Regions from separate parts of the Bradyrhizobium sp. 61 genome, predicted to be linked through region 1. Evidence: predicted binding sites of a transcription regulator. Region 1 holds the regulator's gene; the other holds the start of a gene.
What was found. Region 1 encodes LexA, which represses DNA repair genes until DNA is damaged. Its sites were predicted from a motif close to TGTTCNNNNTGTGTTCNG; they were not measured.
Positions count from the first base shown of each region.

Region 1 (10,736 bases):
CGCAGGATAAATCATCCTGCGCGGCCACTGTTTTGCCTCTGCGCCTGCACTCGGCTAGAACTCTCGCCGCCGATTTGCCCGAACGGGCCCAGCAGGAGTTTTCACCCGTGGCCCTGATGCCGGTTTCCGACGCGCTCTCCGCGGTGCTGGCGGGCGCAGAGCCGTTGCTTGAAGAGATGATCGCGCTCGACGCAGCCTTCCACCGCGTGCTCGCACGCGACGTCGCCGCGCGGCGCACGCAGCCGCCGCAGGCGATGTCGGCAATGGACGGCTATGCGGTGCGCGCGGTCGATGCGGCGAAGATCGACTCCCAGCTCACCCTGATCGGCGAGGTCGCGGCGGGCCGCCCGTTTGCGGGATCGGTCGGCGCCGGCGATGCCGTGCGTATCTTCACCGGCGGTGTCGTTCCCGATGGCGCTGATGCGGTCGTGATCCAGGAGGACACGATCGCGGACGGCAAGCGCATCACCATCAAGGAAGCCGCCGTAACGGGGCGGCACATCCGCCCCGCCGGCGTCGACTTCTCGGAAGGCGACGTGCTGCTGCGCAAAGGGGCCCGGCTCACCGAGCGCGACCTCGCGCTCGCCGCCGGCATGAATTACCCGCAATTGCCAGTCCGGCGACGCCCGAAGGTCGCGATCCTCGCGACCGGCGACGAGCTGGTGATGCCGGGTACGACGCCGGGCCACGGCCAGATCGTCTATTCCAACGGTTATGCCCTGCACGCGCTCGCCCGCAGCGAGGGCGCCGATACCATCGACCTCGGCGTTGCCGCCGACACGCTGGAGGCCACCACAGCCGGCATCGGCCGCGCGCGGGAGAGCGGCGCGGACATCCTGATCACGACCGGCGGCGCGTCGGTCGGGGACCACGATCTGGTCCAGCAGGCGCTGAGGGACGAAGGTATCTCGATGGCGTTCTGGAAGATCGCGATGCGGCCGGGCAAGCCGATGATGAACGGGCGGCTCGGCGCGATGCGCGTGATCGGCCTGCCCGGCAATCCCGTGTCATCCTACGTTTGCGGCTTCCTGTTCATGGTGCCGTTGATTCGCGCGCTTTCGGGCCGTTCGATGATTCATCACCGCCGCGAACGCGCGGTGCTCGGCCGCGATGTCGGCGCCAACGACCAGCGCGAGGATTACCTGCGCGCGCGCCTCGAGCTGCGCGACGACGGCACGCTTCTCGCCCTTCCGGTTAATCACCAGGATTCCTCGCTGCTTGCGAATCTCGCTGCGGCACAGGCACTTCTCGTGCGCGCGCCATTCGCGCCGAAGGCCGAAGCCGGCACGCCTTGCGAGGTCTTGCGGCTGCCCGTGTGATCGCTTCGTTCGCGTGCGTTCCGCGAACTTTGTCGCGTTCACGGTAAATTAAGCAGTTGCGGAACATGTATCGAACATATAGTGTCCGTTCATGATTTGTTTCGAGCATGTAGCGGCTTACTGCTGAATTCAGCGTCTCGGAATCGAACGACATCAACCGGGGGATTTTGGTCGAGATGTTAACGCGCAAACAATACGAGCTCCTGCGGTTCATCAGCGAACGGCTGAAGGAAAGCGGCGTGCCGCCCTCCTTCGATGAGATGAAGGACGCGCTCGACCTGCGCTCGAAATCGGGCATCCATCGCCTGATCACCGCGCTTGAGGAGCGCGGTTTCATCCGGCGCCTGCCCAACCGGGCCCGCGCCATCGAGGTGATCAAGCTGCCCGAGCTTCAGGCCGCTGCCGGCAGCCGCCGCGGCTTCACGCCGAGCGTCATCGAAGGCAATCTCGGCAAGGTCCGCACGACTTCGAGCCCGCCGGCGGACGAGGGCGAGCGCCCCGTCGCGGTCCCCGTGATGGGCCGCATCGCGGCCGGTACGCCGATCGAGGCCTTGCAGACCCGCAGCCACACCATCAGCGTACCGCCTGACATGCTCGGCTCGGGCGAACATTACGCGCTCGAAGTGCGCGGCGATTCCATGGTCGAGGCCGGCATTCTCGACGGCGACATGGCGCTGATCCAGCGCAACGAGAGCGCCGATACCGGCGATATCGTGGTGGCGCTGATCGACGACGAGGAGGCGACGCTCAAGCGCTTCCGCCGTCGCGGCGCCTCGATCGCGCTTGAGCCCGCCAATGCGGCCTATGAGGTCCGCATCCTGCCGCCCAACCGGGTGAAGATCCAGGGCAAGCTGATCGGGCTGTACCGGAAGTATTGATACCGGACGTGCCGGTATCGGTTATTTGGCGCCCCGCGCGCCTTCGATCGGCATCGCCGATCCGAGATTGGAGCGGACGATTGTCCGCTTCCGCTGGATAGTCTTTCTGGTTTCGCGCAGATTATCCGGCCCCTCCTCCAGCGGTAAATCCTCGGCACGCCGCACGAAGCAGCCCTGCTTCGTGGCCTTCAGGTTCGAGGAGAAGTCATGCGCCGGATCGTTCTGAGCACACTTGCTGTGGCGCTGATCGCAGCATCAGCGTCGCAAGCCTTGGACGTACAAGCCTTGGCCACGCAAGCCTTGGTCGCGCAATCGCGGCCCCATGTCCGCAAGGACACCGCCCTGAGCGAGCAAGTCCGCAAGGCCCGCGACACCGTCGACCGACGGTCGCGGCCGGGCTGGCAACATTCCGGCTGGTCGGCGCCTGCGGGGCGCTGACACGCGCCTGCGGAATGCAAAGGGGCGGGCTTTGTTCCTGGTGGATTCGGGAAAGTTAATGTGATTGCGGCCTGCGGCGGCGAGCCGTAGATTTGCCTACAACCCGGCAGAACGTTTGGTATTTCCACTCTGATAGAGGCCTGCGCCTCGATTAAGAGACGTGGGTCGCTATCCCTGCATGAGGAGCACCCGATGTGTGACTACAGCCTGCATGCCGTCGCGTCGCGTCCCGCCGAAGTCGGCGAGACGATCGTCACGACAACCTTCCGCGGCACCTCGACGCGCGGCTTTGCCTCCGCGGCCGATCCGACCGTCGCGGTCTGCCTGCTCCCGGGAACGGAGCTCGCCTTCGCCGACAACGTCCGCTACGACAATCGCTGGATCTGGACGCGCACCGTCAATTCGCGCGTCGGCAAGTTCGGCAAGATCGATCCGCACATTCCCGATCGCCATCATGATGCGATCGAATTCCCCGACGGCAAATCCGTGCTGGTGACGCAGCTGGTCGAAGGCCAGCGTGCGACCGTGCTGCAGCTACCGGTGACCCAGCCGCTCGGCGAGCGCGAGCACAAGCCGCAGACCATCACCGACAGCCGGCCAACCATCACCCGCCTGCCGATCGGCTGATGCAGCCATTCCCGGCCGGCAGGTCGGGCCAGGATTGAAATCGCCATCGCCGGCCGAGGCCGGCGAGATGGTGTCGTTCGTGTCCCGCGAAACTCCATCGGGCGGACCAAGCCGTGGCGTCTCCACCGCACGAAGTTTGCGCTGTCCTGCCTGAATTTTGAACGTCCGTTCCGCAGCCAAATGGCCGATGCTTGGTGCGGCTTGAGACGGCGGGCACGTTCGATGAAGACCTTCATTCGCGTCGTTGAACTCTGGGTGCCTGACCGCACGCGCATGCGGCTGGAATTCGGCGGCGGCCTCTACGGCGAAGGGTTGTCCGCGTTTAGGGACGTGAGCGAGGGTCTGCATTTCGGATATGACGAGGGGCTTCCCGGCAAGGCCTGGACCAGCGGCCACCCCGTGATCCTCACCAGATTCACCGATTCCTATTTCAGGCGGACCGATCAGGCCATCGCCGCCGGGCTGATCTGCGGCGTTGCGGTGCCGGTGTTTTCAGGCGAATTCCTGCAAGCCGTCATGGTGCTGTTCTGCGGCGACGACGAGGCCCATGTCGGCGCGATCGAACTCTGGCACAACGATGCCGAAACCTCCCACGAGATGGGGCTCGTCGACGGCTATTACGGCACCGCCGACATGTTCGAATTCAACTCCCGCCACACCAGATTTCCGCGTGGCTTCGGCCTGCCCGGCCGCATCTGGAAAGCCGGCCTGCCGCTGATCATCAAGGACCTGCACGATGCCAGGAGTTTTCTGCGCTGGGAGGACGCCGCCAAGGTCGGAATCAATCTCGGCGTCGGCGTTCCCTACCGGACCGGCACCGATCAGACCTGGGTGCTGACATTCCTCTCCGCGCAGGCGACCCCGATCGCGCGACGCTTCGAGATCTGGGTCCCGGACGAGGCCCGTTCGGCGCTGGTCTTCCGCGCCGGCGATTGCAGCGGGCAGACCGACCTCGCCGCGCTTTATGCGACGAAATCCATCGCCAAAGGCGAAGGCAGCATCGGCGGGGCCTGGGCCACCGGCATGCCCGCGCTCAACGACGATCTCGCGCGTGACGTCTCGGTCGCGGCCTTGCAGGCCTGCGCCTCTGGACTGAGCCAGATGGTCGTCCTGCCGGTGATCGGCAACGCCAGGCTCGACGCCGTGCTGGCCTGGTATCTGTAACCCGTCCGCTCAATCCTCGGCCTGCAGGTCGGCTTCCGATGGCGTCGCGTCGCGGTTGCGGGGAGCCGCCGCCTGCGGCGCAAGGCTCGCGCCGAAATCCGCCTCGCCGGCGGCCGCCGGCGACCACGGACGGTCTGTCCCCCTCGTCTTCGCCGCCTGAACCGCAAAACCGTCGCCGCTTCGCGTCAGCGCCAGCGCGCCTTGCTTTGCGAGACGCTGACGGTCGACAACCATCGCCGCGCAATCCGGCGGCGCCGGCCGCGCCGTCACCACCAGCGCGGCACGGCTGCAATCGTCAGCCAGTGAATCGATGCGCAAGGCCAGCGCGACCAGGCGCCCGTCGGCGAGCGGCGTCACGCAGCCGACCTCGTCGCACGACACGCCGGCGGCCAGTGAGGCACTGCCGGCGTCGCGCGGATCGGCGTCGGCGGCGAGCCATTCCTTCAGAAGAAAACTGTCCTTGCTCGACCTGATGAGTTGCAGGTGCCCATCCCTGCCCCGCACCGCGACACTCTGGCCGTCACCGGCGATCAGGATATCGGGCTGCCGCGCGCACAGTCCCCAGAGGATCGCGGCCAACAGCACCACCGCGCCGGCCCAGCGCAACGGCGTGCGCAACAAGCCCATCACGATGATCCCCAAGCTTGCAGCGATCAGCGGTGCGATGCCGAAAGCCGAGATGCGGCCGACCGCGCCCGGCAAAACGGCCACCCAGCGGGAGACCGCAACCATCCAGTCGATGCCGATCCCCATCAGCCACCAGAACGGACCATCAAGTCCGAACGGCGCTGCAATCAGACCCAACAGGCCCGCGGGCATCACCAGGGCCGAAACCACCGGCATCGCCCCGAGGTTGGCGAGCACGCCGAACGGGGTGACGCGGTGAAAATGGAAGGCGGCATAGGGCGTGGTCGCGAGCCCCGCGATCAGCGAGGCCAGGAATAGCATCGCGATCTCGCGCCCGCCCCACATTGCAATCCGCGCGGTCGCGGAATGATCGGGCGACGCAAACAGGTTCGGCATGCCGATCTGCACCAGCGCCACCAGTCCGAGCGTTGCCGCGAACGACATCTGGAAGCTTGGATGCACCAGCGCTTCCGGCGCGACCGCAAGCACGATCAGCGCAGCCACCGCCAGCGTGCGGAAGGTGATGGCACGGCGATCGACCATGACCGCGATCAACACCACTGCGGTCATGAAGAACGAGCGTTGCGTCGCGACCTCCGCACCCGACAGCAGCAGATAGAACGCGGCTGCGACCAGCGCGGCGGCCGCCGACCATTTCTTGATGGCAAAGCCGGCCGCCATTCCAGGGATCAACGCCAGCAGCGCGCGCACCGAGAAGAAGACCACGCCGGCGACGACCGCCATGTGATAGCCGGAAATCGAGAGCACATGTCCGAGCCCCGAGATGAACATGGCGTCGTTGACGGGCGTGGTAATCGCATCGCGCCGGCCCGTGAGCAGCGCGGTCGCAATCGCTCGGTTGTCGCCCTCGAGCGTGGCGCGGATGCGCGCGTCGATCGCATCGCGCAGACCCTGCATGAAGGCGGCATAACGCAGCCGCAAGCCACCGGCGTCCGGCGGCACCGATGCCGCAATCGTGCCCATCACAAAGCCGGAGGCGCCGATGCCCTGGAAGAACATGTCGCGCGAAAAGTCATAGCTGCCGGGGCGCACCGGCGACAACGGCGGCAACAGCCGCGCCTTCAACTGCACGAAGCTGCCGACCTCGGGCGCAGTCCCCTTGCGCACGGAGAGGCGCACGCGCTCGAGCTTGACGTCGCTGCGCTGCGCCTCCATCGCGGTGACGCGCAGCACGAAGCGGTCAGTGCGCTCTCGGATGTCGCGGGTCTCGACGAAGCCCGACAGCGAGACGGAATAAAGCGGCTTTGCCAGCACCGTGTGCGCGATCCGCGCCGTCTTCCAGGTCGCCGTGGCAAGGCCGGCCGCGACCGCCGCGATCATGATCGCCGGCGCAAACAACCGGCTCCGCCGCAACAGCACGGCGCCAAGCGTGAGCGCGATGGCCGTTGCGGCAACGACCCACAGCACCGGTTCATGATCGGCGGCAAAGTAGAGCGCGATGCCGCCGCCGAACGCGACCGGCACCCACGGCAACAATCGCCCGGCGCCGGCCTCGGCGCGCGCCCATTCGCGCAGGGTCTCGGCCAGCGACGTCCAGAGGTCGAACCCTGCCGGCGCGAGGCCGCCCGCGGAGGCAGCTCGGCCGACGGGCCAAGTCCCCGCGATCCAAGTCCCCGCAATCCCCTGGGACCGAACTGGCCGGCCCGGCTCCGCCATTCCCTGCACCTTACGATACGCGACAGGCCAGGAGGCTACCGGAACGTGCGGCTGCGCGAATAGCGGTACGGATCAGGAACGGAGCGAAGGTCCCCCTACTTTTCCTCTTCCATCGTCACGGCGACGTCCGCCTTGGCCGAGAGCCGAACCTTGTTGCCCTCGACACCGGCGACGAGGCCCTTGTCGATGAAGTGATGGTGGCCCTTGTGGCTGCCCTCGCCGCTGTCCTTCTTGGTCAGCTTGATGCGATGGCCCTCGACCTTGTCGACCGTGCCGATGTGGACGCCATCAGCGCCGATGACTTCCATATGCTCTGCGATGTTCTGCATGGTGGGTTCCTTGTTGGACCCACCCCAACGCGCGGGGGCAGCGTTCGTTGCTATCGCCATTCCGGGGCGTGCCACTTGGCGCGAGCCCGGAATGACGAAAGAGAAAGAGGCGGAGTAGCGCGACTGCTAGATCAACGGCGCGCGCGACGAGGCGTGGTGATTGACGATCTTCCAGTCGCCGTCCTCGCAGAGGATGACCCAGCTCATCTTGACCGAGAACTCCTCCCTCTCGCCGGCGAGGTCAAACGACACGATCGCGGCCATGTTGATCAGGTCCGGGCTGGCTTGCGTGGCGCGCACCTCGGAAAACACGGCGCTCGGCTGGCGCCAGCGCGGCAGGCCGTTGAAGTAGTCGGCGACGCCGTCCCTGCCCCGATAGAGCTTTGGATTCGAGCCGAAGAAGAATGCGTTCCTCGAATAGAGCGACGACAGCGCGGTCGCATCTAGCGTCGCGAAGCCGGCGCACCATTTCGCGATGATGGCGGAAACGATGGCGTCGGCTTCACTGCTCATAGGCCCAATCCCCTCAGCCCTTGGCGACTTCCTTCGCGAACGTGTCGCGCAGGCCGATGGTGCGCGAAAACACCGGCTTGCCCGGCGTCGAGTCCTTGTCGCGCACGAAATAGCCCTGACGCTCGAACTGCATCGGCTCGGTCGAATTGCTCTCCGCAACCGATGCCTCGATCCGCGCGTTGGAGAGGATCTCCAGCGACTGCGGATTGAGATCGGCCGCGAAGTTCGAGGCGTCCGGGCTCGGGTTGGCGAACAACTGGTTGTAGATGCGGATCTCCGCCGGCACCGAATTCGCCGCCGGCAGCCAGTGCATGGTCGCCTTGACCTTGCGGCCGTCGGGCGCGTTGCCGCCCTTGGTCGCGGGATCGTAGGTGCAGCGCAGCTCCACCACTTCGCCCGCGTCGTTCTTGATCACGCCGGTGCACTTGACGAAATAGGCGTAGCGCAGCCGCACCTCGTTGCCGGGCGACAGGCGGAAGAACTTCTTGGGCGGGTTCTCCATGAAGTCGTCCTGCTCGATATAGAGCTCGCGGCCGAACGTGATCTTGCGCGTGCCGGCCGAGGGATCGTCGGGATGGTTGATCGCCTCGAGCTCTTCGGTCTGCCCTTCCGGATAGTTCTCGATGACCACCTTGAGCGGCCGCAGCACGCCCATGCGCCGCTGCGACGTGCGGTTCAGCTCCTCGCGGATGCAGAACTCCAGCATGCCGACATCGACGACGCTGTTGGCCTTGGCAACGCCGATGCGCTTGACGAATTCGCGCAAGGCCGCCGGCGGCACGCCGCGGCGGCGCATCCCCGCTACAGTCGGCATGCGCGGATCGTCCCAGCCCGCGACATGGCCGTCGCGGACGAGCTGGGTCAGCACGCGCTTGGACAGCAGCGTGTAGGTCACGTTGAGCCGCGCCATTTCGTACTGGTGCGGCTTGGACGGCACCGGCAGCTTTTCGATGAACCAGTCGTAGAGCGGCCGATGGTCCTCGAACTCCAGCGTGCAGATCGAGTGCGTGATGCCCTCGATCGCGTCCGACTGGCCGTGCGCATAATCGTAGCTCGGATAGATGCTCCACTTGGTCCCGGTGCGCGGATGGTGCGCATGCAGGATGCGGTACAGTACTGGGTCGCGCAGGTTGATATTGCCCGCGGACATGTCGATCTTGGCCCGCAGCACGCGCGCGCCGTTCGGGAATTCACCGGCCTTCATGCGGCGGAACAGGTCGAGATTCTCGTCCACGCTGCGGTCGCGGAACGGCGAGTTCTTGCCGGGCTCTGTCAGCGTGCCGCGCGCCAGGCGAATCTGCTCCTGGGTCTGGTCGTCGACATAGGCGAGCCCGTCGCGGATCAGCTTCTCCGCCCATTCGTACAGGCGGTCGAAATAATCCGAGGCGAAGAACAGGTTCTTGCCCCAGTCGAAGCCGAGCCAGTGCACGTCGGCCTGGATGGAATCGATGTATTCCTGCTCTTCCTTGACCGGATTGGTGTCGTCGAAGCGCAGATGGCAGCGGCCCGGAAACTCCTGGGCGATGCCGAAATTGAGCGCGATCGACTTGGCGTGGCCGATATGCAGGTAGCCGTTCGGCTCCGGCGGGAACCGGGTCACGATCTCCTGGTATTTGCCCTGATCGAGGTCGGCCTGGATGATGTCACGAATGAAATCGCGCCCAACCTCGTTCGCCACCGGTTCTGTCATTACGAAAATCCTGTAGGGAAATCAGCGGCCCTTCTGCCAAATTCGCTTGGCTGAGCCAAGAGCTTAGCGGTCCACTGCCGGGCTTTAGTTATGCTCCGGTCCTGTTATATACCACCGCCTCCAATGCATAGGCCCTGCCAAGAATGACCGATTCCGTCGTTACCCGCTTTGCTCCCTCGCCGACCGGCTTCCTCCATATCGGGGGCGCCCGCACGGCGCTGTTCAACTGGCTCTATGCGAAGAAGCACGGCGGCAAGATGCTGCTTCGGATCGAGGACACCGACCGGGAGCGCTCCACCGAGGCTGCGATCGGCGCCATCCTCGACGGCCTCAAATGGCTGGAGCTCGGCTGGGATGGCGACGTCATCTACCAGTTCAGCCGCGCCGCCCGCCACCGCGAGGTCGCCGAGCAGCTCCTCGCCGACGGCAAGGCCTATCGCTGCTACGCGACCGCAGAGGAGCTCACCGCCATGCGCGAGAAGGCGCGCGCGGAGGGCCGCACCCGCCTCTATGACGGCCTATGGCGCGACCGTGACCCGGCGACCGCGCCTTCCGACGTCAAGCCCACCATCCGCCTGCGCGCACCGCAGACCGGCGAGACCGTGATCGAGGACCAGGTTCAGGGCCGCGTGGTCTGGCAGAACGAGAACCTCGACGACCTCGTCCTGCTGCGCGGCGATGGCAATCCGACCTACATGCTCGCAGTGGTCGTGGACGACCACGACATGGGCGTCACCCATGTCATCCGCGGCGACGACCATCTGATCAACGCCGCCCGCCAGAAGCAGATTTACGACGCCATGGGCTGGGCGCTGCCGAGCATGTCCCACATCCCGCTGATCCACGGTCCGGACGGCTCAAAGCTGTCGAAGCGCCACGGCGCGCTCGGCGTCGATGCCTACCGCGCCATGGGGTACCTCCCGGCCGCGCTCCGCAATTATCTCGTCCGTCTCGGCTGGAGCCATGGCGATCAGGAGATTTTTTCGACCGAGGAGATGATCGCCGCGTTCGACCTCGCCAGCGTCGGCCGCGCCGCCGCCCGCTTCGATTTCGCCAAGCTCGAAAACCTCAACGGCCACTACATCCGCCACGCCGACGATCAATCACTCGTGAAGATGTTCGAGGACGTGCTCGACCACGTCGTGCCCAGCCGCAACGAGCTTAAGGCCAAGTTAAACGACACCACGCGGGCGCAGCTTCTCAAGGCCATGCCGGCCCTGAAGGAGCGCGCCAAGACACTGATCGAGCTGATCGACAGCGCCTATTTCATCTTCGCCGACCGGCCGCTGGAGCTCGATCCCAAGGCGGCAGCGCTGCTGACGCCCGAGAACCGCAAGCTGATCGGCCAGCTTCATTCCGCGCTGGAGAAAGTCGAGACGTGGAGTGCGGCGAATGCGGAGGCCGCGCTGCGCGCCTTTGCCGAGGAAAATAGTCTCAAGCTCGGCGCCGTCGCCCAGCCGTTGCGGGCGGCGCT
Region 1 covers NZ_JADPIU010000035.1:35,571-46,306, reverse strand. Annotated here, with positions in the region: gene glp (gephyrin-like molybdotransferase Glp) at 108-1,319, shown strand; gene lexA (transcriptional repressor LexA) at 1,496-2,197, shown strand; gene IVB46_RS10620 (hypothetical protein) at 2,405-2,635, shown strand; gene IVB46_RS10615 (hypothetical protein) at 2,828-3,262, shown strand; gene IVB46_RS10610 (GAF domain-containing protein) at 3,485-4,426, shown strand; gene IVB46_RS10605 (ComEC/Rec2 family competence protein) at 4,436-6,730, opposite strand; gene IVB46_RS10600 (DUF2171 domain-containing protein) at 6,826-7,059, opposite strand; gene IVB46_RS10595 (nuclear transport factor 2 family protein) at 7,186-7,572, opposite strand; gene IVB46_RS10590 (glutamine--tRNA ligase/YqeY domain fusion protein) at 7,586-9,262, opposite strand; gene gltX (glutamate--tRNA ligase) at 9,406-10,736, shown strand, end outside.

Region 2 (10,736 bases), on a different contig from region 1:
CCTAATCATTCAGAGAGAGAAGAGCAGGAGAGAGCCATGAATGCACACGCAGGAACTGTCCGCGGCAAAGAGCGCTATCGATCGGGTACGATGGAATACGCGCGCATGGGCTATTGGGAGCCCGACTACACGCCGAAGGACACCGATGTCATCGCGCTGTTCCGCGTGACGCCGCAGGAGGGCGTGGACCCCATCGAGGCGTCAGCGGCGGTTGCCGGCGAATCCTCGACCGCGACCTGGACGGTGGTGTGGACCGATCGCCTGACGGCTGCGGAGAAGTATCGCGCAAAGTGCTACCGTGTCGATCCGGTGCCCGGCACGCCGGGCTCGTACTTCGCCTACATCGCCTACGACCTCGACCTGTTCGAGCCGGGCTCGATCGCCAACCTCTCGGCCTCGATCATCGGCAACGTCTTCGGCTTCAAGCCGCTGAAGGCGCTGCGCCTGGAGGACATGCGCTTCCCGGTCGCCTATGTGAAGACGTTCCAGGGGCCGGCGACCGGCATCGTGGTCGAGCGTGAGCGGCTCGACAAGTTCGGCCGGCCGTTGCTGGGCGCGACGGTGAAGCCCAAGCTCGGCTTGTCCGGGCGCAACTATGGCCGCGTGGTTTACGAGGCGCTCAAGGGCGGGCTCGACTTCACCAAGGACGACGAGAACATCAACTCGCAGCCCTTCATGCATTGGCGTGACCGCTTCCTCTATTGCATGGAGGCCGTGAATCGCGCGCAGGCTGCCTCCGGCGAGGTGAAGGGCACGTACCTAAACATCACCGCGGGGACGATGGAGGACATGTACGAGCGCGCAGAGTTCGCCAAAGAGCTCGGGTCGTGCATCGTCATGATCGATCTCGTGATCGGCTACACCGCGATCCAGTCCATGGCGAAATGGGCACGGCGCAACGACATGATCCTGCATCTGCATCGCGCCGGTCACTCGACCTATACGCGGCAGAAGAGTCACGGCGTGTCGTTCCGCGTCATCGCGAAGTGGATGCGGCTCGCCGGCGTCGACCACATCCATGCGGGCACGGTGGTCGGCAAGCTCGAAGGCGATCCCAACACCACGCGCGGCTATTACGACGTCTGCCGCGAAGACTTCAACCCGACAAAGCTCGAGCATGGACTGTTCTTCGACCAGTCCTGGGCGAGCCTGAACAAGATGATGCCGGTCGCCTCCGGCGGCATCCATGCCGGCCAGATGCACCAGCTGCTCGATCTCCTCGGCGAGGACGTCGTGCTGCAATTCGGCGGCGGCACCATCGGCCATCCCATGGGCATTGCGGCTGGCGCGATCGCCAACCGTGTGGCGCTCGAAGCGATGATCCTCGCCCGCAACGAGGGGCGCGACTACGTCCATGAGGGTCCGGAGATCCTGGCCAGGGCTGCGGAGACCTGCACGCCGCTGAAGGCCGCGCTCGAGGTCTGGAAGGACGTCAGCTTCAACTATCAATCCACCGACACGCCGGACTTCGTGCCGACCGCGCTGGAAACCGTTTGAGGAGTTCTGACATGAAACTAACCCAAGGCTGCTTCTCGTTCCTGCCTGATCTGACCGACGACCAGATCACCAAGCAGGTGCAGTATTGCCTGGCCAATGGCTGGGCGGTGAATATCGAGTTCACCGACGATCCGCATCCCCGCAACACCTATTGGGAGATGTGGGGCCTGCCGATGTTCGACCTCCAGGACGCCGCCGGCGTGATGATGGAGCTCGCCGAATGCCGCAGGGTTTACGGCGACCGCTACATCCGCATCAGCGGTTTCGACTCCAGCCATGGCTGGGAATCGGTGCGGATCTCGTTCCTCGTCAATCGCCCGCCGCAGGAAGCCGAGTTCGACCTGGTGCGGCAGGAGGTAGGCGGACGTGCGATCCGCTACACCACCGTGCGCCGGCCGGCCGCACACGCGTCGACTTAAGTCGTTCTCCTCCGCGCGGAGCACTCCCTGCTCCGTTTCCTTGGCGGACCACTGCTTCGCCGCTCCCCCCGCGGCGAAGCTCTTTTCTTCGAGGTGCCGATGCTTGATGTCCCTCATGCGACGACCGCTGAAACGAGCGAGACCAGTTTCGATCTCCGCAAGGAGGCCGAGGCGGCCGGGATCACCGACACGCTGCAACAGCTCGAGCAGGAGCTGATCGGCCTCCGGCCGGTCAAGAACCGCGTGCGTCAGATCGCGTCACTGCTGCTGATCGAGCGCATCCGCCAGCGTGCGGGACTGGCATCGTCGCCCCCGACACTGCACATGTCGTTCACCGGTAATCCGGGCACGGGCAAGACCACGGTGGCGCTGCGCATGGCAAAGATCCTGCACGGCCTCGGTTTCGTGCGGCGCGGGCAGGTGATCTCGGTGACGCGCGACGATCTCGTCGGCCAGTATATCGGCCATACCGCGCCGAAGACGAAGGAGATATTGAAGAAGGCGATGGGCGGCGTGTTGTTCATCGACGAGGCCTACTATCTGCACCGGCCCGACAACGAGCGCGATTACGGCCAGGAGGCGATCGAGATCCTGCTCCAGGTGATGGAGAACCAGCGCGAGGATCTCGTCGTGATCCTCGCCGGCTATGGCGAGCGGATGACGAGCTTCTTCGCCTCCAACCCGGGCTTCCGTTCGCGCATCGCACACCACATCGACTTCCCGGACTATGCGGAAGCCGAGCTTCTCGTCATCGCCGAGCTGATGCTGAAGGAGCGTGGATACCGCTTCTCGACGGCGGCGCGCGGGGCCTTCGAAAAATACATCGCACTGCGCCGGACCCAGCCGTTCTTCTCCAACGCGCGCTCGATCCGCAACGCGGTCGATCGTATCCGCCTCCGCCAGGCCGATCGCCTCGTCTCCGATCTCGACCGCATGCTCGATGTCGCCGATCTCGAAACGATCGATCCGACGGATGTCCTTGCGAGCCGCGTTTTCAATGGTGGTGCGGACGCGCAGAGGAGTGCGAAGTCATGACGGGAGAAATCCTCATCGCGCCTTCGATCCTGGCCGCCGATTTCGCGCGTCTCGGCGAGGAGATCAGGGCTATTGACGCTGCCGGCGCCGACTGGATCCACTGCGACGTCATGGACGGACACTTTGTGCCGAACATCAGCTATGGCGCCGACGTCATCAAGGCGATCCGGCCGGCGACGGCGAAGATCTTTGACGTGCATTTGATGATCGCGCCTGTTGATCCCTACCTGGAGGCATTCGCAAAGGCAGGTGCCGACGTCATCACGGTTCATGCCGAAGCCGGCCCGCATCTGGACCGCTCGCTCCAGGCCATCCGCGCGCTCGGCAAGAAGGCTGGTGTCAGCCTGTGTCCGGCTACGCCGGAAGCTGCGATCGAATACGTGCTTGATCGTCTCGACCTCGTGCTGGTGATGACGGTCAATCCCGGCTTCGGCGGCCAGTCCTTCCTCGACTCCCAGATCGAGAAGATCAGGCGCATTCGAAGAATGATCGGCGACCGGCCGATCCGGCTCGAGGTCGATGGCGGCATCACGCGCGACAATGCCGCCGCCGTGGCTGCCGCAGGCGCCGACACCCTCGTGGCAGGATCGGCCGTGTTCCGCGGCAAGAGCAGCGCCGATTATGCGGACAACATCGCCGCCATCCGCGCTGCTGCGGAGGCCGGCAGGGTTCCGAAGCTGCAACATGGTTCGGCGCAGACGATCCGGGCCGGCGAGGCCGCGCTCACCCGGTAGAAGTCGGCATACAGGCGTGGCCGAGCCGGCGTCGCACTGGTTGTGCCATGGCGTGCCATTCCGTCCGAGGTTCTACAGGGCATGCCGCACAGCGCAGCGGGCCTTCCTCGCGCGAGAGTTCTGCGCAGAAATGCAGGGCAATCTCATCGGGTGGCCGGAATCGATCGAACGGTATCTTGATCTGATCGGCATCTCCGTCGCGCGCCGGCGCTACGCCTGGCCAATGAGTTCCACGTGGAGTTCTCCGATAGGAACCGATGGAGGCCTGCGCGTTTCCCAGACGTCAACCCAGGTTGCGCAGGGCGCCTCGCACGCAGTAAATGTTTTGCATAACCGCCATCGGCCTGACGTAAATCAGGGCAATAAGCTCAGTGAATGCGAGGGAGGGTCTCATGGAGAACGTACGTCGCTACCGGGCGCTGGCGTCTCTCTGTCGTCAGCAGGCGGCCTATCGGCCGCTCCAGAACTGGCAACTCCTTGGCCAAGCCGAACATTTCGAATATCTCGCCGAGATTGCGCTGAAGGCGCATTTCGACGCGTGCAATGCGCAACCCGAGGACGACGCCATCGCCACTGCGCCGTTTGAGACCCCCGCCGCGGCGTGAGGGCGTCAGTCCGTTGCGGATCATCTCTCGATCAATGCGACATCAGCGTCGGGACCGTCATGGCCTCCAGCATGGCGCGGGTGACGCCGCCGAGGAAGCGTTCCTGCAACCGTGAGTGGCCGTAGCCGCCCATGACCAGGAGATCGAGGCTCTCGTCGGCGGCCAGCGACAGGATGGTCGGCTGGATGTCGGCGCGCGCCGCCGACAGGCTGACCGTGCGGGTCGACAATCCGCGCCGGCCGAGGTGTCTTGCCAGATGGCTTGCCGAGACCTCGTCGGGAACTGCGTCGGCTTCGTTGATCGTGATGATCACGATCTCCTCGGCGCGGGCCAGGAAGGGAGCGGCGTCGCGCATCGCGCGGGCGGCGAGGCGGCTGCCATCCCAGCAGATGCCGATCCGGTTCGCCCTGAATGACCCACGAAAGGTGTAGGGCAGGAACAGCACCGGTCCGCCCGCCTGGAACAGGATCTCGCCGGGCATATCATTGTCGAATGAGCCTTGCGCCGGATCGGGCTGCAGCACGATGCTGAGATCGTGGAGCCGCGCCATCTCGCCGATCGAGCCGGCTGCATCCGCCGGGATTGCGCCGAGCGGGTGGCAGGTGCAGGAGATGCCGGCGTTCGTGGCTTCGCTCCGAAATATCGCCAACGCGGCCTCGGCACGCTCCACTGCGCGCTCGCGCTCCATCTCGAACACCGCCGCTACGGCGGCACCGCCATCCAAGACATAGGCAGTGCTGCTCGCGACGTACCCGACGGCGACCGCGTCGACGTGTGCGTTGAGTCTCGCCGCGAGCGAGATCGAGCCGTCGATCACCGCGCTCATCGGGCGCTCGGTCGGGATGTGGACGAGAATGTCTTTGTACATGGCGCGCCTCCGGTGGACATCATCCAGTGGCCGCAGTCTATCACGGCGCACGGGGCCTGCGTTGAGCCGCATCAAATGTGCAGCCCTGATTTTCGCGGCACCTTTGCCAAGATTTAATCGGACGGACGGGACGCCGTAAGGTGACGATGTCCATGTTGGTTGCAAGGCGACTTACCCAACATGGACATTTCGACATGAACGATCACGTCAATTCCGACACCACCACGTCCCGCAAGATCTTGAAGCCGCGCCGGCTTGCGCTGCTGGGCACCGTGGCCGCGCTTGGCGTGGCCGTGCTCGCTGCCTCTCCCGCCTCTTCGCAGTTCGGTCTGAATTCCTTCATCGGGCCGGCCCAGGCGGCGGAAGCCGCCGCGACGCCGCCGGGCTTCGGCGATCTCGTCAGCAAGGTCAAACCCGCCGTCATCTCGGTGCGGGTCAGGATCGACCAGGACAATGACAAGAGCGCGATGCTGCAACAGAACCGGATGGATTCGGACGAGGATTCGCCGTTCGACCAGTTTTCGCGGCAGTTCGGCTTCCGCGGCCCGGGTGGCATGAACGGCATGCCGCGCCAGCGCCACCAGATGATCACGGGCGAGGGGTCCGGCTTCTTCATCTCCGCCGACGGCTATGCCGTGACCAACAACCACGTCGTCGATCACGCCGAGTCGGTGCAGGTGACCATGGATGACGGCACGAGTTACACCGCGAAGGTGGTCGGCACCGATCCGAAGACCGATCTCGCGCTGATCAAGGTCGATGGCAAGAGGGACTTCCCGTTCGTTAAATTCTCCGACCAGAAGCCGCGCATCGGTGACTGGGTGGTCGCGGTCGGCAATCCCTTCGGCCTCGGCGGCACCGTGACCGCCGGCATCGTCTCGGCCAATGGTCGCGACATCGGCAACGGTCCCTATGATGACTTCATCCAGATCGACGCGCCGATCAACAAGGGCAATTCCGGCGGTCCGGCCTTCGACATGAACGGCAACGTGATCGGCGTGAACACCGCGATCTTCTCACCCTCCGGCGGTTCGGTCGGTATCGGCTTCGACATTCCGGCTTCGACCGCGAAGCTCGTCGTCGCGCAGCTGAAGGACAAGGGCTCGGTCACCCGCGGCTGGCTCGGCGTGCAGGTGCAGCCGGTGAGCGCCGAGATCGCCGACAGCCTCGGCCTCAAGGAGGCGCGCGGCGCGATCGTGGACAATCCGCAGGACGGCAGCCCCGCGGCGAAGGCCGGCATCGAGGCGGGCGACGTCATCACCGCCGTCAACGGTACCGCGATCAAGGACTCCCGCGATCTCGCCCGCACCATTGCCACCCTGGCGCCGGGCACGTCCGTGAAGCTCGATGTCTTCCACAAAGGCGCGAGCAAGACGGTGACACTCGCCCTCGGCGAGTTGCCGAACGAGCGGCAGGCCAAGGCCGGCGAGGGCAAGGCGCAGCCGAACACCGGCACGCCGCGCCTCGGTCTCAGCCTGGCGCCGGCAGGCGACGTCCAGGGCGCGGGCCAAAAGGGCGTGGTCGTGACCGAGGTCGATCCGCAGGGACCCGCCGCGCAGCGCGGCATCCAGACCGGCGACGTCATTCTCAACGTCGGCGGCAAGGCCGTTGCCAATGTCGGTGACGTCCGCTCCGAGCTGGCGCAGGCCAAATCATCCGGCAAGAACAGCGTGCTGTTGCAGGTGAAGAGCCAGGAAGCGACACGGTTCGTCGCGGTGCCGCTGGCCTAAGCCTCGCGCTTCCGGCGGCAAACTCAAAAGGCGGCCTGCGGGCCGCCTTTTTCGTGCGCGTCTGGAAGATTCCCACAGGTGCCGATAACATTCTCGTTAACGGCAGCGTTGATGACGGGTTCGTCCGAAAAAGCCGCGTTCGCTCGTCACAGTTGGGAATCACGTGTTGGGCTTTGGCGTCAATGAAGACGCCCAGGCGAATTGCAGGAGTGGAACTTCGAACGCCCGGCCTTCTTGTGGAACCGGTGGTTCGCATTTGATCGGTGCCGACATGGATCGATTGAAGCTCTCGCTGAGGTGTGCGCTGCTTGTGGCGCCGCTTGTCCTGACGACCGGAAGCGCCTTGGGGCGCGACGATGGCCGCTACGCCAACTCGCCGCTAAAACCCTGGTTCGACAGTTTGCGCAGCCATCTCGGGCCCTGCTGCTCGGATGCAGATGGCTTTGCTGTATCCGACCCCGATTGGGAATCGCACGATGGGCACTATCGCGTGCGGCTCGACGGGCAGTGGGTGGACGTGCCTGATGAGGCCGTCATCACCGAGCCAAACCGGGCTGGCCACACCATGGTGTGGCCGGTGAAGACTGCGTTCGGGATTTCGATCCGCTGCTTCATGCCGGGCAGCATGATCTGACGCGGGTGGGCGTTACCGCTTGCTGGATTTGCGCTTCGCGGTCTTCTTCGCTTTCTTGGCTGTCTTCTTGGCCGTCTTCTTCTTGGAGGTCTTTCGCTTCGACGCCTTCTTCGGGACCTTCTTGCCCTTCGCGCGCGCTTCCGACAGGCCGATTGCGATCGCCTGCTTGCGACTCTTCACGCGTCCGCCACGACCGCCGGGGCCGCTTTTCGCGGTGCCCTTCTTATAACGGCGCATCTCGCGCTCGACATCACTGCTGGCGCTGCGTGAGTAGCGGCGTTTCTTTGCCTTGCGTGCCATCAACTCTCTCCCTTGGCCCGGGAAAGAACCGCATCACTGACCCTACGTTCCAAATGCGCTGGCCGCGCTCCTCAGAAGGAGTTCGCCAACTCGATCTCGTCTTCCAGCGCTCGAATGCGGCGCGCAGCCTCAGTCGAGGACAAAGCCCGATCGTATTGAGTGGGCTGATAGGCCTCCTCGCTCAGACGCTTCAGCCTCAGCCCCTGTGCTCTCGTCATCTGCTCCGCGAGGAAAACCCTGGCGTCGTATTTACCCTGAACCTGCATCTGGCCTCTCCGTTCTGAAATCGTGACTTGACTATATGTTCTTATTTTGTTCTAACAAGCCATGGACAATAGAATTAATGAAATTCGACGCAAAATCAGCGCCTTGAGGCTCGAGATGGCCGACATCGAGGTGTCTGTGCGCGACCTCGTCGATCGCGACCGCGACTGCACAGAAAAGGCCCTGGCGCAGATGGATCTGCGCCGGAAAATCAACCTGCTGATCGGCGAATGGAAGGCGGCCGGTGGCGGCGATGTCCTGCCTGACGTCCGCGAGCGGGTACGCCTTCGTCCTGCAACGACATCCGGTAGTCCGCTGCGCGTGATCGCGCGCCGCTGAGAATTTTGGGAGCGTGCGGTGGAGGAAGACCCGGACACGTACCGGATTCTAAAACTGCGCGCCGAAATTCTCGAACTCGGCTCCGCCATCCGGCAATTGCAGCGCGAGGGTCTCGACGATGCCGCAGCGCAGCTCCTGATCGCACGCAAGCGTGCACGGCTCGAGCATCTCGTGAAGGCGAATGCTGCGGGACGGCAGCTTTAGCGATGCGACGCTAGAAGGATTCCCAATCTAGCTCCAAACTCCAGCTCCAAAGCGAAAGGCCCCGCGTCGCCGCGAGGCCTTTGATTGTCGGCCGGAGCTCACTTGGTGTTGCTCATGCCGCCCTTGTTCATGGTGCCGCCTTGGTCGGAGCCGGGGCCAGAACCACCTTGACCGGAGGGATCAGCGCCCTTGGAGGACTTGGTGTTGGCGCCTGTGGTCTGCGACGACGACATCGCGGATCCTTGCTTGGCCTTATGCGACTTGGCCTGCGCGGCGAACGGAGCGGCGGCGAGGCCGGTTGCCAACATCACGGTGAGAGCGAGCTTGATGGTTTTCATGCGCGGGAACTCCCCGAGTTAAATTGACGCAGGCAGCCAACCGCCATTTGCCGCAGGAGTTCCGAACGAAAGCGCCCGGTGCGCGTCACGCGCGCTTCAAAATTCCTTGTCCTCGGCGAGGATGAACACGAGGCCCGTGAGCGTCGCGCCGATCGCAAACGTCGTCACCAATGTGATGATGAAGACCATGGCGGCCGAATGTCCGCCGTGGTTCAGCAAATTTGCGACCGCCGGATTGAACAGGACGAGGGCGAGCCCGAAGACAAGGCCGAGGGCTGCGCCCATCATCGCATGCGTCATCAGCTTGATGACGCCGGTCGGAGAGATGAGGCTCGGCGACTTTTTCCCGCGCATGGAACCGCCTCGCGGTGTGGCATAAAACGCATGCGACGATTGCGGGTTCCATTCTCATGACGATTTTGTCATTCCCCGCTTCATCCGACGTTCATGGCGGTCTTGCGAGGATGAATGCCATCAACACGGGAACATTCGATATGGGTAAGGTCGTCTTTCTCTATCGCTCGCTGGCCTATCGCAACGCGGGAGCGGACATGCTGCGCAAGGCGCGCAAGCTGCCGCGCGGCGCCGAGCGGAGCGCAGCCCGCCGTTACGCGCGGGCGCTGCGCGAGCTTTCGCAAACGGAAGCCTGGCTGGAAGGACGTGTCGCTGACGAACCGCAGGCGATGCAGCGCATGAAGGTCGCCGCGGCGCGCTAGATCATGATCGGTCCTGAGTGAATCAGGGCCGAAGCTCCAGATTCTTGTCTTTACGCGCGAACCGGAGCCCACGTCGCTCGCAAACGCTCTAGCCTGAGGCCCGCTGAAGGGGTTCGGACGGAGCCGCGTCGAACTTGCTCGCGGCCGACGGCGCTACGGTCTTCCGCGTCAGCGGCACCTCAAGGCGGCACAACAGGCCTTCGGCACGCCAGTTGAATTCCGCCTGTCCGCCAAGTTGCGATTCCACACTGGCAAGCAGGCTCCGCGTACCGAAGCCACGGGATTTCGGCGTCCTCACCAGCGGGCCGCCGGTTTCGTCCCAGGTCAGTGTGAGGTGGTCGTCCTCGACTTGCCAGCCGATCGCGAGCCGCCCCGACCGCGTCGAGAGCGCGCCATACTTCGCCGAGTTTGTGAAGAGCTCGTGCAGCGCCAGCGCCAGCGTCTGCGCTGTCGCCGGCGCCAGCTGAACTTCCGGACCGGCCAGCTTGATCTGGCCGCCGAGCGAGTAGGGCGCGAGCTCCTCGTCGATCAGCCTCGAGAGTTCGGCGCCCTGCCAGCTCGACAGCGACAGGATCGTGTGCACGCGCGCCAGCGCGTTGATGCGCCCTTCGACGGCGTTCACGTAGGCCTTGACCTCGTCGGCGCGGGTGAGGCGCACGATCGATTGCGCCAGCGCCAGCGCGTTCTTGGCGCGATGATCCACCTCGCGTGCCAGCAGGTTTTGTCTCTCTTCCGCGCGTTTGCGTTCGGTGATGTCCACGGTGACGCCGCTCACGCGCACCACGCGGCCGCCCTGATCCACCGTCGCGGCCGCCGTGCCGACGCACCAGCGCACCTCGCCATCGGGCCGGCTGACGCGAAACTCGCCTTCATAGGCGTGCGCGCCGGTATTGAACGCTGCAATCGCCTGGCCGAACTGGTCGACGTCATCAGGGTGCAGCAGCGCCTGGATGTTGGCTGAGGTGACATTGAAGGTCTCCGGCGTCACGCCGAAGATGCGGTACTGGCCTTCGTCCCACATCCAGTCGCCGTTGACCCAGTCCCAGTCCCACG
Region 2 covers NZ_JADPIU010000006.1:57,923-68,658, forward strand. Annotated here, with positions in the region: gene fba (class II fructose-bisphosphate aldolase) at 1-5, shown strand, start outside; gene IVB46_RS02030 (form I ribulose bisphosphate carboxylase large subunit) at 37-1,497, shown strand; gene IVB46_RS02035 (ribulose bisphosphate carboxylase small subunit) at 1,509-1,916, shown strand; gene cbbX (CbbX protein) at 2,016-2,951, shown strand; gene rpe (ribulose-phosphate 3-epimerase) at 2,948-3,685, shown strand; gene IVB46_RS02050 (hypothetical protein) at 4,078-4,290, shown strand; gene IVB46_RS02055 (universal stress protein) at 4,322-5,158, opposite strand; gene IVB46_RS02060 (Do family serine endopeptidase) at 5,353-6,888, shown strand; gene IVB46_RS02065 (hypothetical protein) at 7,160-7,522, shown strand; gene IVB46_RS02070 (DUF6496 domain-containing protein) at 7,535-7,822, opposite strand; gene IVB46_RS02075 (DUF3072 domain-containing protein) at 7,894-8,088, opposite strand; gene IVB46_RS02080 (hypothetical protein) at 8,204-8,425, shown strand; gene IVB46_RS02085 (hypothetical protein) at 8,444-8,629, shown strand; gene IVB46_RS02090 (hypothetical protein) at 8,728-8,967, opposite strand; gene IVB46_RS02095 (hypothetical protein) at 9,064-9,321, opposite strand; gene IVB46_RS02100 (hypothetical protein) at 9,378-9,683, shown strand; gene IVB46_RS02105 (HWE histidine kinase domain-containing protein) at 9,772-10,736, opposite strand, start outside.
Region 2: a site for LexA is predicted at 8,125-8,142, ahead of IVB46_RS02075 (DUF3072 domain-containing protein). Genes of this name have one in related genera too.